Regions from separate parts of the Comamonas sp. CMM03 genome, predicted to be linked through region 2. Evidence: riboswitches for the same ligand, from Rfam matches in the RefSeq annotation. Region 2 holds a riboswitch; each other region holds the start of a gene.
The links. A riboswitch is a leader RNA that binds a small molecule or an ion and turns the genes downstream of it on or off. The one in region 2 is predicted to bind cobalamin.
Positions count from the first base shown of each region.

Region 1: linked by a shared signal. The riboswitch ahead of KW830_RS00315 (TonB-dependent receptor domain-containing protein) and the one ahead of KW830_RS03825 (ABC transporter substrate-binding protein) in region 2 are both predicted to bind cobalamin.
Region 3: linked by a shared signal. The riboswitch ahead of KW830_RS01670 (TonB-dependent receptor) and the one ahead of KW830_RS03825 (ABC transporter substrate-binding protein) in region 2 are both predicted to bind cobalamin.
Region 4: linked by a shared signal. The riboswitch ahead of KW830_RS16140 (TonB-dependent receptor domain-containing protein) and the one ahead of KW830_RS03825 (ABC transporter substrate-binding protein) in region 2 are both predicted to bind cobalamin.

Region 1 covers NZ_JAHUXB010000001.1:69,270-72,473, forward strand. The annotation lists gene KW830_RS00300 (EAL domain-containing protein) at 1-623, shown strand, start outside; gene KW830_RS00305 (cell division protein ZapA) at 923-1,399, opposite strand; gene KW830_RS00310 (hypothetical protein) at 1,396-1,611, opposite strand; cobalamin riboswitch at 1,738-1,978, shown strand; gene KW830_RS00315 (TonB-dependent receptor domain-containing protein) at 2,045-3,204, shown strand, end outside.
Region 2 covers NZ_JAHUXB010000001.1:846,156-849,359, forward strand. The annotation lists gene KW830_RS03820 (iron ABC transporter permease) at 1-885, opposite strand, end outside; gene KW830_RS03825 (ABC transporter substrate-binding protein) at 973-1,980, opposite strand; cobalamin riboswitch at 2,114-2,341, opposite strand; gene KW830_RS03830 (GNAT family N-acetyltransferase) at 2,401-2,985, shown strand; cobalamin riboswitch at 2,983-3,203, shown strand.
Region 3 covers NZ_JAHUXB010000001.1:357,853-361,056, forward strand. The annotation lists gene zigA (zinc metallochaperone GTPase ZigA) at 1-979, shown strand, start outside; cobalamin riboswitch at 1,154-1,409, shown strand; gene KW830_RS01670 (TonB-dependent receptor) at 1,537-3,204, shown strand, end outside.
Region 4 covers NZ_JAHUXB010000004.1:498,923-502,126, reverse strand. The annotation lists gene KW830_RS16145 (ABC transporter ATP-binding protein) at 1-107, shown strand, start outside; gene KW830_RS16140 (TonB-dependent receptor domain-containing protein) at 146-2,038, opposite strand; cobalamin riboswitch at 2,113-2,341, opposite strand; gene KW830_RS16135 (ABC transporter permease) at 2,495-3,204, shown strand, end outside.

The DNA of each region.
Region 1 (3,204 bases), 780 kb from region 2:
TCGGCGCCTGGGTGCTGGAGCAGGCGGTCAAGGAAGCCATGCGCTGGGTCAAGCAGGGCCTGGGCGTGAAGGTGTCGGTCAACGTCTCGTCGCTGGAGCTGCACCAACCCGACTATGCGGCGCGCGTGGCCTCGCTGCTCAGTGCCTATGGCCTGCCGGCATGCTGGCTGGAGCTGGAGCTCACCGAGTCGGCCCTGCTGCAGAAGGAGCCGGTCATCGTGCACTGCATCGAACAGCTGGCGGACCTGGGTGTGCAGCTGGTGATCGACGACTTCGGTACCGGCTATTCCAACCTGGCCTACCTCAAGCGCATGCCGATTTCCAAGCTCAAGGTCGACCAGTCCTTTGTGCGCGGTCTGCCACAGGACATGAGCGACAAGGCCATTGTGGAGGCGGTCATCGGCCTGGGGCGCGCGCTCGATGTGGAGATCGTCGCCGAGGGCGTGGAGACCGCCGCGCAGCGTGAAACGCTGATGCGCATGGGTTGCGGCTTCTACCAGGGGTTTCTGTGTGCCCCGGGGGTCGAGGCGGCTACCTTCCAGGCCATGCTGCGCGCCCAGGCGGCAGGCCTGGAAGCAGGAAGTCTGGGGGGCGGAGTGCCGGGAGAAGACCGGCCGATGTAGCGGCCTTGGCCGCCGGGATGAGGGTGGGGGTGTCTGCAAAAACCACCGCGCCGTCATCCTGAACCGGGGGTTCAGGTGGGCGAGGGCAACCAGACGTTGGGTTCGTCTAACGCGAGACGATCACGCTTGCCTGGCAATGTACCAAGCCCGTGCTCAGGGAGCATTGGTTCAAGGCAATATAAAGCACGGCAGATTTGCAGACGCCTTCATTTTAGCGCGTGACCGGCGGCTTGTGGTGGACCGGATGGAGAAAAGGGGGATTTGCGCGGCAGCACCGTTTCGGCGTTGCCGCAAGGCCTCTACAGCAGCTTGCTGTCGACTTCCAGCGCGGCTTCCAGGCGTTCGATCAGCGCCTGCGCCTGCTGCAATTCGTGCTCGCGCAGTGCCAGCAGCTCTTGCAACTGCGCGGCCAATGCCTGGGCTTCTTCCTGTGCCTGCAGTGCTTGCTGCAGGGTGTCGTCCCGTGGGGTGTCTTCCAGCGGGGCTGCGGGCAGTGCGTCGGCCGCAAGGGCGGCAGGTGCCAGGCCGTTTTCCAGCGTCAGCTCCAGCTCCTGCTCGAGTTCCTGCACGCGGGTGTACAGCGATGCACTCTCGAACGCCAGATTCACGGCGGCCAGCACCCCCACGCGTTCGCGGGCGCGCACCTTGCCGGTGTTGCGGATACGTTCCATGTCCGCATCCACCCGCTGCACGGCGGCCAGCAGCATGTCTTCCTGGCCCTCGGGGCAGGTCAACACATAGTCTTGCTGGAGGATGCGCGCTTCGATCTGGCTCATGGTGCCTCTTGGTTGGCGGGCAGGCGCTCAATCAGTGCGTCCACCCGTGCACGGGCCGCCTGCAGGCGCGAGCGCAGGGAATCGCGCTCCTGTGTGAGCGCGGCCACCTGCTCGGCCAGCAGGGCATTGGTGCGCTGAAGCTCGGCGTGGCGCAGCAGCAGGCGATCAACACGCTCTGCCAGCGGCTCGATCATGGAAGGCTGCGAGGTCATAGACATAGAGGGTAGCAATTGTAGGCGTGCCTAAATGTAAGCAGGTGAAATAAGGCCGAATCAGCCTGCATATGACGTTGGAAAACACCGGTGCACAGCAGTTTTTCTACGAACGGCAGGACTGAAACTAAAATCGCTGCTGTTGGTGCTCGCAGCGCGGTTCACGCGCAGCAGTTCAACGGGAAGCAGGACGGCCTCGTTTTTTCAGAACCCGCCCAGCCTGCGCTGCCCCCGCAACGGTGAGTCCCTGGTGCATGCCATGCACCCCCGCCATCTGATACCGCCACTGGATGCCTTGAACAAGCGTCTGGGAAGGCGATGGTGTGGAGGACCAGCCCGGATACCGGCCAACACTGGTGTGCCCGCTCGAGCGGGCATGGTTTTGCCCATCACTGGCGGGGAGGCTGGTACGGGCGACTAGGTGTTTTTTCTCATGTTCTCGAATGTTTTGAAGGCCGGTGCCGTGGCGCCCGCCTTGCCGTGGTCTGCCGTGTCGGCGGCCGTGTTGTGCGCTGTGGCGGCAGCCGCCCAGGCCCAGGAGAGCCCCTCTGCACGCGCCACGCTGGAGGAGACCGTGGTGGCCGCCACGCGCAGCGAGCAGCGCCTGTCGGATGTGATTGCGGACATGACGGTCATCGACCGCGACCAGCTGGACCAGCAGGCCGGCCGGTCGCTGGAAGACGTGATGGCCAAGCTGCCCGGCGTGCAGATCACCCGCAACGGCGGCCCCGGCACCGAAACCGGTCTCTACCTGCGCGGCGCCAGCAAGCAGCACACGGCGGTCTATATCGACGGCATCCGTGTCGATGTCCAGAACGGCTCCGGTGGAGCGCAGTGGGAATCCCTGCCGGTGGACCTGATCGAGCGCATCGAAGTGCTGCGCGGCCCGGCGGGCGCGGTCTATGGCTCGGACGCGCTGGCGGGCGTGGTGCAGGTGTTCACCAAGCGTGGAACCGCCGGCGTGCAGCCCTTTGTGGGCGTGGGGGCCGGCGAGTACGGCAGCCGCAAGGCCGAGGCCGGCATCAGCGGCGCCCAGGGTATGGTGGATTACGCGCTGGGCCTGTCCTATGCCGAAAGCCATGGCTTCGATTCCAAGAACCGCGGCGTGCACAACGAAGACCGTGACGGCTACACGCGCAAATCGGCCAACGCCCGCGTGGGGCTGCAGCTGAATGCCGACCAGCGTCTGGAACTGACGGCCCTGACCAGCCGCACCAATGCCGGGTATGACGCCAGCAAGTCGGTCAAGGACGACCGCGGCCTGCGCGCGCTGGATGCCTATGGCCTGAGCTGGACCGCCCAGTGGACGGAGCGCTTTCGCACGCGCCTGTCCGTCAGCGAATCCACCAACCGCTACGAGACCTCGGGCACCAGCACCTACGAAGCCGAAACCCGGCTGCGTACCATGCTGCTGCAGAACGAGTGGCTGCTGGGCCCCGGCACCTTGAGCCTGGCGCTGGAGCGGCGCGAAGACACGCTGGAGAACACCGGCCTGAAAAACACCAGCCACAAGGACCGCGACCAGACCGGCGTGGCCATCGGCTACGGCGCCAAATTCGGTGCCCACAGCGTGCAGCTGAATGCCCGCAGCGA
Region 2 (3,204 bases):
ATGGGGGATCACCAGCCCGACAAAGCCGATGGCGCCGACGATGGAGACCATCACCGCTGTCATCAGCGCGGCCGCCAGCAGCAAGGTCAGCTGCACCCGGCGCACCGGAATGCCCAGTGCGGCGGCGGATTCGCTGCCGAAGGTGAATGCGTCCAGCGAGCGGGCATGCAGCAGGCACAGGAGGGTGCCGATACCGGCGACCGTGGCGGTCAGCAGCGTATCCGGCCAGCGCACGCCGCTGAGGCTGCCCAGCAGCCAGAACATGATGCCGCGCGCCTGTTCGGCACTGCCGGACTTGGTGATGACCAGCGAGGTCAGGGCGTTGAAGAGCTGTGATCCGGCAATGCCGGCCAGCACGATCTGCCCGCTGTTGCGCAGTCCGCCATTGCCGGCGGCGTGGGCCAGCAGGGCGACCAGGGCAAAGGCGCACACCGCGCCGAAGAAGGCGCCCGTGGTCATCGAGATGGCGCCGGCGCCCAGGCCGGCCACGGTGACCAGCACCGCCCCGGTGGAGGCGCCTGCCGAGATGCCCAGCAGATACGGCTCTGCCAGCGCATTGCGCAGCAGCGACTGCAGGATCACGCCGGAGATGGCCAGGCCCGCGCCGCAGCTGGCGGCTACCAGTGCCCGCGGCAGCCGGTAGTTCCAGACGATGCCCTGGGTGATGGGGTCGACGGCGGACAGCGGCTGGCCCAGCAACTGGTGGGCCAGCACCTGAAAGACGGTGTGCGCGGAGATGTCGGTCTCGCCGATGGCGATGCCCAGCACGACGGCGATCAGCAGCAGGGCGGCGGCCGCAGCCGCTACCCAGGCCGTGCGCAGACGCCGCCGGCCGCCAGCGGTGCCGGCGGCGTCTGCGCGAGGGAGTGCAGTCTCTGCTTGCATGGAAATAGGCAAGGCTGCCGTGCAGGGCGGCACGGCAGGGGAGCTTTCTTCTTGCTGCTCTTGTGGTGCTTGTTGCGCTTGCTGTTCTTACTTGGCCGCGCCTTGCAGGCGGAGCACGGCCTCGGCAATCTGCTCCATGCCGTCGACCTGGCGGATCGAGCCTTGCAGGGCATCCGCATCGACAATGACGATGCGCTGGTTCTTGACGGCATCCATGTGCTGGGTGACCGGGTCCTTCTTCAGGAATTCCAGCTTCTTTTGGTAGTCATCGGCAGGGAAGCGGCGGCGGTCCATGCGGGCAATGATCAGAATGGACGGGTTGGCCTTGGCAATGGTTTCCCAGCCTACGGTGGGCCATTCTTCGGTGGAGCCGACGACATTGCGCAGGCCCATGGACTGCATCATGTAACCGGCCACACCGTTCTTGCCGGCCATGTACGGGTCGGCCGCCAGATCGGAGCTGGAGAACCACAGCGCCGCCGACAGGTCTTGCAGCTTGGATGCCTTGACCTTGGCGATGGCCTGGGCCTGGCGGGTGCCGAGGTCCTTGACCAGGCTGTCACCGCGCGCCTGCACATCAAAGATCTGGGCCAGCTGGTGAATGCTCTTGTAGAGGGACTTCACGTCGTAGCCGGCCGTGCGTGTGCCGTCCGACCCCACCAGGTTGTTCTTGCCCTCGCAGTCGGTGGGCATGGCGTAAGTGGCGATGCGCAGGTCGTGGAATTGCTCGCGGGTGCCGACCACGCCGTCCTTGCCGATCATCCATTCGAACTGGGACACGACCAGTGCCGGGCGCTTGCCGATCACCGACTCGAAGCTGGGAATGTTGTCGGACAGACGCGGCGCCTTGTCGTTGACGGCCTTGAACTGCGGCAGCACCGGGTTGAACCACAGCGCCGTGCCGGCCACCTTGTCGCCCAGGCCCAGCGCATACAGCATCTCGGTGCCGCCCTGGCCGATGGTGACGGCCGAAGCAGGGGCCTTGTCGAAAGTGACGGTGTGGCCGCAGTTCTGCACCTGCAAGGGATAGTCCGTGGCGTGGGCGGTGAAGGTGGTGGCCAGCAGGGCGGTGCAGGCAAGGCTTCGGATCAGCATCAGGCTCGTCTTTCCAGGTTGGGCAGGGACCACTGGAAGACAAGGCACAACCCACGCTGTGCGTGCGGGCCGCAGCGGCGCCGGAACGACAGAGTCACGAGAAATGGCTCACTTCCCGGACACCCCGCCGGCAATGAATGGTTGGTGCTTTGGCAGGTCTCCTGACTGGCAGATCAGCGCCTCGCGGCCACCTTCCCAAACTGGCGTTCAGTGGTGTGTCGGTCGCGGGCTCATTGCCTACAGTTGCGGGGGCAGTTCCATTTGGCAGGCAGCGCCAGGGGCGCGGTCTGCACTGGATTCCCTCATGCGGCCAGCGTATGCCGGCGCATGTCCTTGCGGAACCAAAGTTCGGTTAATGTAGCTGATTTTGTAGCGGCAGCCCCCACGGCAGCCTGTGCGCATGGCGGTTTCGAGGCTGGCATGACCCTGTCTTTGTCCCTGTCCCATCTGATTTCCATCCAGCCGGTCGAGCGCCTGCAGGAGGTGGACGGTTTTCTGCGCGATGCACGCGTGCAGATGTTCGGTGCGCGCGTGTCTGCCCAGGACACGCCGGCGGATCTGCTGCATTTCGAGCAGGTGTACGGGGGCGGCGGCGGGCAGATGTGGGCGGCCCACGATGCGCAGCGGGGTGTGGTGGGCAGCATTGCCTACCGCCCGTACGACGGCCGGTTTGCGCAACTGGACTTCGGGCCGCTGGCCGTGGTGGAAGTGGTGCGCCTGTTTGTGGCGCCAGTGTGGCGGCGACAGGGCCTGGCGCAGGCCTTGTGGGCCACGCTGCAGGCCCACGCCCGGGCCCACGGGGTGGAGGTGCTGTACCTGCACACCCACCCGTTTTTGCCGGGGCGCTGGAGTTCTGGCAAGGCAAGGGGTTTGCGGTGCTGCAGCGCGAGGCCGACCCGGTCTGGCAGACCATCCACATGCAGTGCCTGCTGCCGCCTGTGCTGCCCACTGCAGCGTCCACTTAGCTGTCCCCGTTGCGCGAAGGGTGTGCTGCCGCTCCTATAATTTGCGCTTTGAACAGGAGCTCTGCATGGCGCATGCCCATGCCGGGTGAAACGGGAAGTCCGGTGACCTTCGCCTTCGGGTGGGAAGCATTCCGGCGCAGCCCCCGCTGCTGTAAGCCTGACCGCCACACGTTGATGCCACTGGGTACGTTACCTGGGAAGGCCGTGTGTGCGGTATGACGGCGAGCCAGAATACCGACCTGTTCGATTGCAGTGGTAT
Region 3 (3,204 bases), 490 kb from region 2:
CTGCATCTGCTGCACCCTGCGCGAAGACCTGCTGGTGGAGGTGCGCCGCCTGGCCCGGGAAAAGCGCTTTGACTACCTGGTGATCGAGTCCACAGGCATCTCCGAGCCGCTGCCGGTGGCCGAGACCTTTACCTTCACCGACGAGGCGGGCGCCTGCCTGTCGGACATTGCGGTGCTGGACACCATGGTCACCGTGGTGGACGGCTTCAACTTCCTCAAGGACTACGAATCCCGGGACAGCCTGCAGGGGCGCGGGGAGTCAATGGGGGAAGGCGACGAGCGCAAGGTGGTGGACCTGCTGGTCGAACAGGTCGAGTTCTGCGATGTGCTGGTGCTCAACAAGACCGACCTCATCACCGACGCAGAGCGCCAGCGGCTCATCGCCATCCTGAAGACCCTGAACCCGCGTGCACGCATCGTGGAATCCAGTTTCGGCAAGGTGCCGCTGGCGTCGGTGCTGTCCACCAAGCTGTTCAACTTCGACGAGGCGGCCAAGGCCCCGGGCTGGCTGAAAGAGCTGCGCGGCGAACACACGCCGGAAACCCAGGAATACGGCATCGGCAGCTTTGTCTACCGCGCGCGCCGGCCGTTCCACCCCAGGCGCTTTCACGCCCTGGTGGGGTCTGAATGGCCCGGGGTCATACGCTCCAAAGGCTTTTTCTGGCTGGCCAGCCGCCCCCTCTATGCGGGCAACTGGTCGCAGGCCGGGGCTGTGTGCCGCCATGGCAGGGCAGGGCGCTGGTGGGCCGCCGTGCCCCGGGAACAGTGGCCGCGCGAGCCCGAGGCGCTGGCCACCATCACCCAGCACTGGGACGAACGCGTGGGCGATGCCCGCCAGGAACTGGTGCTGATCGGCATCGGCATGGACGAGGCCGCGCTGCGCCAGCGGCTGGATGCCTGCCTGCTGACCGACCAGGAAATGGCCCTGGCCCCCAAGGCCTGGACCGGCTTTCATGACCCGTTCCCGGCCTGGGACTGACGCTGTGCATGCCCGGCTGCAGCCCTGGTTTAGCCATTGAGCCGCCTTTGTGCAGCCTTTATGCAGCGCTGCGCTCCATCGGCTGCCAAGGCATGCATTCTGGATATGTCCGGCGTGTTGTGTCCGTTGCGGACATGTGTCCTGAACGATAATTCCTCGCTGCATTGAGATACATTTCAATGCTTGTTACGAGGTGCTGCATTGGCCTGACGGCCACTGGAGTTAAACGGGAAGCAGGTGCGCTCCATGGAGTGCAATGCCTGCGCTGCCCCCGCAACGGTAAGCGAATCACCCTCTGCACCCAGGTAAGACCTGAAGCCACTGCGCACTGCGTGGGAAGGCGTGGAGTGGGCCGAAAGTTCCAGGACGGATGTCCCGGAGTGTCGGCATTTCGCGAGCCCGGATACCGGCCTTGTCACTTTTGTTGGACGCCGCGGGTGAGCGCGCAGTCCAGGTTGGATGGGTTCGTGCGCCGAGCTGTCCTGCCTGCGCATGCATGCCTGCGGATGTTTTCTTGAATCGGCCTTGCGGGAGAGCAGGGCCATCTGGAGCCGCGCATGCGCACCCCTTCCCGTGTTTCCCCGGGCCCCTTCTGCGGGCCTGTCGCTTTTCCCCTTTCCGCCCTGAAGCCCGTGACCGCCGGCGCCGCGCTGTGCTGCGCGCTGTGGGGCGCCCACGCCCAGGGCGTGGCCGACAACACCGCGGCTTCTGCCGCCACTGCTGCCACCGCCACCGCATCGACATCGGCCCCGATCCCGGCTGCGGCGCTGGGCGATGTCTTCGTCACCGCCACGGCCCGGCCCGAGGACCGCGCCCGCATTGCCGCCACCACCCAGGTCATTGACCGCCAGGAGATCGAACGCTCGTCGGCCCGCTCGGTCACCGACCTGCTGGCCGAACATGCGGTGGGCTTTCTCAGCGAATGGACGGCAGCCCAGACATCGCTGAACCTGCGCGGCGCCGCCACCGACGGCCAGGGGCGCGACTTCAAGGGCCAGGTGCTGGTGCTGCTCAACGGCCGCCGCGCTGGCACGGCCAATCTGTCCAAGCTCAGCCTGACGGATGTGGATCGCATCGAAATCGTGCGCGGCCCCGCCTCGGTGGTCTACGGCAGCCAGAACATGGGCGGGGTGATCAACATCATCCTGCGCACTGGTGCCAGCGGCCCGCTGAACCGCGTCACGGTGACCGGCAGCTCCTGGGGCGGCTGGAGCACCCAGGCCCAGACGGCAGGCGCCAGCGGCATGCTGGACTGGTATGTGGGCCTGAACACCAGCGCCCGCGATGACTACAAGTCCGGCGACGGCGGCTTCGTCATGCAGAACACCGGCTGGAAGCGCCGCGGCGCGGTGGCGGCCCTGGGGCTGCAGATCGACAGCCTGAACCGGGTGGAGCTGCAGGCCCGCACCGACGGCATCTACAACGCCGGCTTCCGGGGATCCGGGTCCAACATCTACAGCAAGGACAACCGCGACAACCGCTCGCTGGACCTGACCTACACCGGTGCGCTGGCCGACCAGTCCGTCAGCTGGCTGGCGCAGGTCTACCACTTTGTGGACGAGGACGAATTCAACTGGGCGTCCCCCGTCATCAAGAGCGGCACCAACCCGGTGCCGGGCACGGCGCGCGACTACAACGACCGCAAGCTGGATGCCACCGGCATCCGCCTGCAGCCGCGCTTTCGCCTGTCTGCCGCCAACGACCTGCTGGTGGGCGTGGACTGGGAACGCAGCCACCTGCGCTCGGACCGCTTCCGCGTGGCCATGCCCGGCGGCCCGGCGGGCCAGGTGGCCCCGTACGACAACAACCAGACGGAAGAAACCAAGGCGCTGTACCTGGAAGACGCCCACACCCTGCTGGACAACCGCCTGACCTTGCGTGGCGGCCTGCGCAAGACCTGGGGCGAGACCCGGTTCGATCCCACGCCCAACCTGGCGTTTGCCCAGTCCAATGTGCGCAAGTACGACACGCACACCTGGTCCCTGGGTTCGACCTGGAAGGCCACCGACGACTGGAACCTGCGCGCAGGCATCGCCACCGGCTTCCGGGCGCCGACCGCCACCGAACTGGCCGCCGACTTCACCGCCGTGGGCGGCGGGCGCACCTTCGGCAACCCCAATCTGAAGCCCGAGACCAGCCGCCAGATCGAAGTGGGCACCACCTTCACGCAGCCGGGCTGGAAGGTGGATGCAGCGCTGTTCCAGAACGTCATCTCCAACCGCATC
Region 4 (3,204 bases), on a different contig from region 2:
CCCGCGAAGCCGGCGCCAGCCTGGTGCTGGTCACCCACTCCCCGGACGCGGCAGCCCGCGCTGACCGGGTGCTGCGGCTGACGGCCCGGGGCATTGCGGCGGCCTGAACAGCGCCGGACCGCGGGGCCGTGCTAGCGGCGCAGCTTCAACGCGGCGTCCACTTCAAGGTGACAAAGCCGGCACGGCCACGCTGGTTGTAGCCGTAGGCGGTTTCATAGACCTTGTCGGTCAGGTTGGCCACACGGGCCTGCACCGCCCAGTCCTTGGCAAACTGGTATTCGGCGTGCAGGTCCACGGTGGTATAGCTCTTCAAGTCAACCGTACCAACGCCATAGACAGCATCCGTGCGCTTGCCTACGTACAGCGCATTGGCACCCAATTTCCACGCCCCGAGCGTCTTGTTCACAGACAAAGTGGCCTGTGCTTCAGGTAGGCGCCGTGTGATGCGTTCGCCTTCGTTATCGCGCGCATCCAGGTGTTCGTAGGTTGCCGCAAAACGCCAAGTATCGACAGACTTTTGATAGCCCAGCGACCACCCCTTCATGCGGGCCCGGTCCACATTCTCCACCGTGCTGCCCCAAACGATCAAGTTACGCACTTTGTTGTCAAAGTGTGCCAACTTGAATTCGTGACCTGCAAGGTCCCAATTCAGGCCCACTTCCGTGTTCTGCCCTTCCTCTGGCTGAAGGTTGGGATTCCCTCCCCCACCCCACACAGGGTCTGCAGGGTAGTACAGCTGGTTGAATGTAGGTGCATTGATGCTCTTTCCACGCGATGCGTAAGCTCGCAAAGTGGGTAGCACCTGATAGCCATAACCAATACCCCAGGTGTTGTAACTACCAAACTGAGAGTTGTCATCGCGGCGCAGATTGGCTTGCCAGGAATGCGCACTGTGGCTGCCATTCAGGCCTGCATAGGCAGCATTGGTGCTACGTTCGGAGCGGTCGAACTTCGTGGTCGACACAATGCTTTGTTCCAACCTCTCCAGCCCGGCAACAACCAAACCAATCGGTGTTTTGATTTCGTTGCCCCACTTGTACTCATCCTGGGCGGTATTGAAGGTTGAACTGACCAACATGCCCGTAGCGATGCTGCGGTCACGGTTCCACTGCTTGTCCATGGAGCGGGACACGCTCAGCTGGGTTTTCCAGGCCTCGCTCAAAGTGCCCGAGAGCTTGAGTGAACGGGTTCCCGCGTTCGAATCCAGCCACGAATGCGTGGTGCTGCCATTGTCCGATTCGGCATAGCCATCCGCCTGCATCAAATTGGCATCGAGACGCCAGGCGTCATTGAAGGCATATCCGAGTGAAGCTGTCAGCGAAGTCTGGTCAAACTTGTCTGCGTCCCGGTGGTAGTACGCGCTCTTTTCGTTGGTGGAAGAAAAGCCGGGGTCCACCACACGCGCTACATGCAGGCTGTAGTTCCAGCCCTGCTGTGCACCTGCAAAGCCGCCACTGGCATCCTTGTAGCCACCACTGCCCCAGGTCAGCTGCGCATGGGGCACAAAAGCTTGCGTCAACCCTTTTCCCTGTTTGGTAAAAATCTGGATCACCCCGCCAATGGCATCACTGCCATACAGGGCCGATGCCGGGCCGTGCACCACCTCGATGCGCTCAATTTGCTCCAGAGGCAGGCTTGCCAGCGAAGGATCCCCGGCGGTAGCAGACCCAAAACGCACCCCGTCCACCAGCAAAATTACCTGTTTGCTGCCGCGAATCGACACACTTTGCAGGTTGCCACGACCACCGCTGCTGGACATCTGTACGCCGGCAAAGCGCTGCAGCACTTCGGCCAGCGAGCGGCCTGCCGAATTGCTGATCTGCTCTTCGGTGATCACGCGCACATCGGCCAGGGTTTCGTCCAGCGGCGTTTCAGAGCGGGTGGCGGTCACCACCGTGGTGGACAGGGGCACGCTCTGCGCAGCGGCATGCTGGGCCAGGCAGGCCGCGGCCAGGGCCACGGCCGCCAGAGGAAAACGCACGGAAGCGCGCTGGCCTTCCGCTGGGAATGGTTGGAAATTTCGCATGGATGCACACATGGTTGGCACCGGCGTCCCCGCCCGTGCTTCACACAACCAGCAACCCGGGTCTGCATGCACAGCGGCACGCCAGCGGATGCTGGACCTGTTTTGGCCGGTATCCAGACTGGCGCACGGCTTGCCAAGCCTTCCCAGAGCGCATGGCTCCAGTGGCAAGAGATGGCAAGCGGGTCCTGCGGGACCTGTGCGCTCACTGTTGCGGGGGCAGTACATGCTGTGCCAGCGCGGGCGCCGGCGTCCATGTTTCCCGTTTAACCGCAGCGCCAGAACAGCGCTGCAAGCACCAAAACCCCGCATTGTAGGCAGCAGGCTGACACGGGGCTTGTAGGATGGCGAATGCCCTGCCCATGGAACCGTGGGCCGCGCTGGCGTGCCCACCCGCCCTGGCGGCGGTGCACACCGCTGTTTTGCCCTGGAACCTCCGTGCCCGCCTCACCCTCTCTCACCGCTTCTCCGCTGCCGCGCCTGCTGGCCAGTTTTTCGCTGCAGGAGTACCGGCGCCAGCCCTGGCGCAGCCTGACCGCCCTGCTGGCCATTGCGCTGGGCGTGGCCCTGGGTTTTGCGGTGCATGTGATCAACCAGTCGGCGCTGGATGAGTTTTCCCGCGCGGTGCGCAGCGTCAACGGCCAGCCGGATCTGGAATTCCGTGGCATGCGCTCCAGCCTGCCCCAGAGCATTTACCCGCTGATCGCGCTGCGGCCCGAGGTGCAGCATGCCGCGCCGTGGATCGAAGGCACGGTGCAGATCGACAACCCGCCCGCCACAACCGCTGCGTCCGGCCAGGCCCCGCACGCGCCACCGGAACCGCTGTCGCTGCGCCTGTTGGGCGGCGACGCGCTGCAGTCGGCCCCGCTGGCCCCTGCGCTGCAGCCCCGGCTGTTTGCCGGCCAGGACCGGTTGCGGCTGTTCGCACCCGACGCGGTGTTTTTGAACCCGGCGGCACTGCAGGCCCTGGGCCTGGACGAAGCCAGCGCCCCCGGCGCCCTGCTGCCGGTGCGCGTGCACACCCATGCCGTGACGCTGCGCGTGGCCGGCACGGTGGCAGCCGGCGGTGCCCCGCTGGCAGTAATGGACATTGGCGCCGCCCAGGACCTGCTGGGCCAGGACGGCCAGATCCAGCGTGTGGATGTGCTGCTGCGCAGCGGCACCGACCGCAGTGCCTTCAC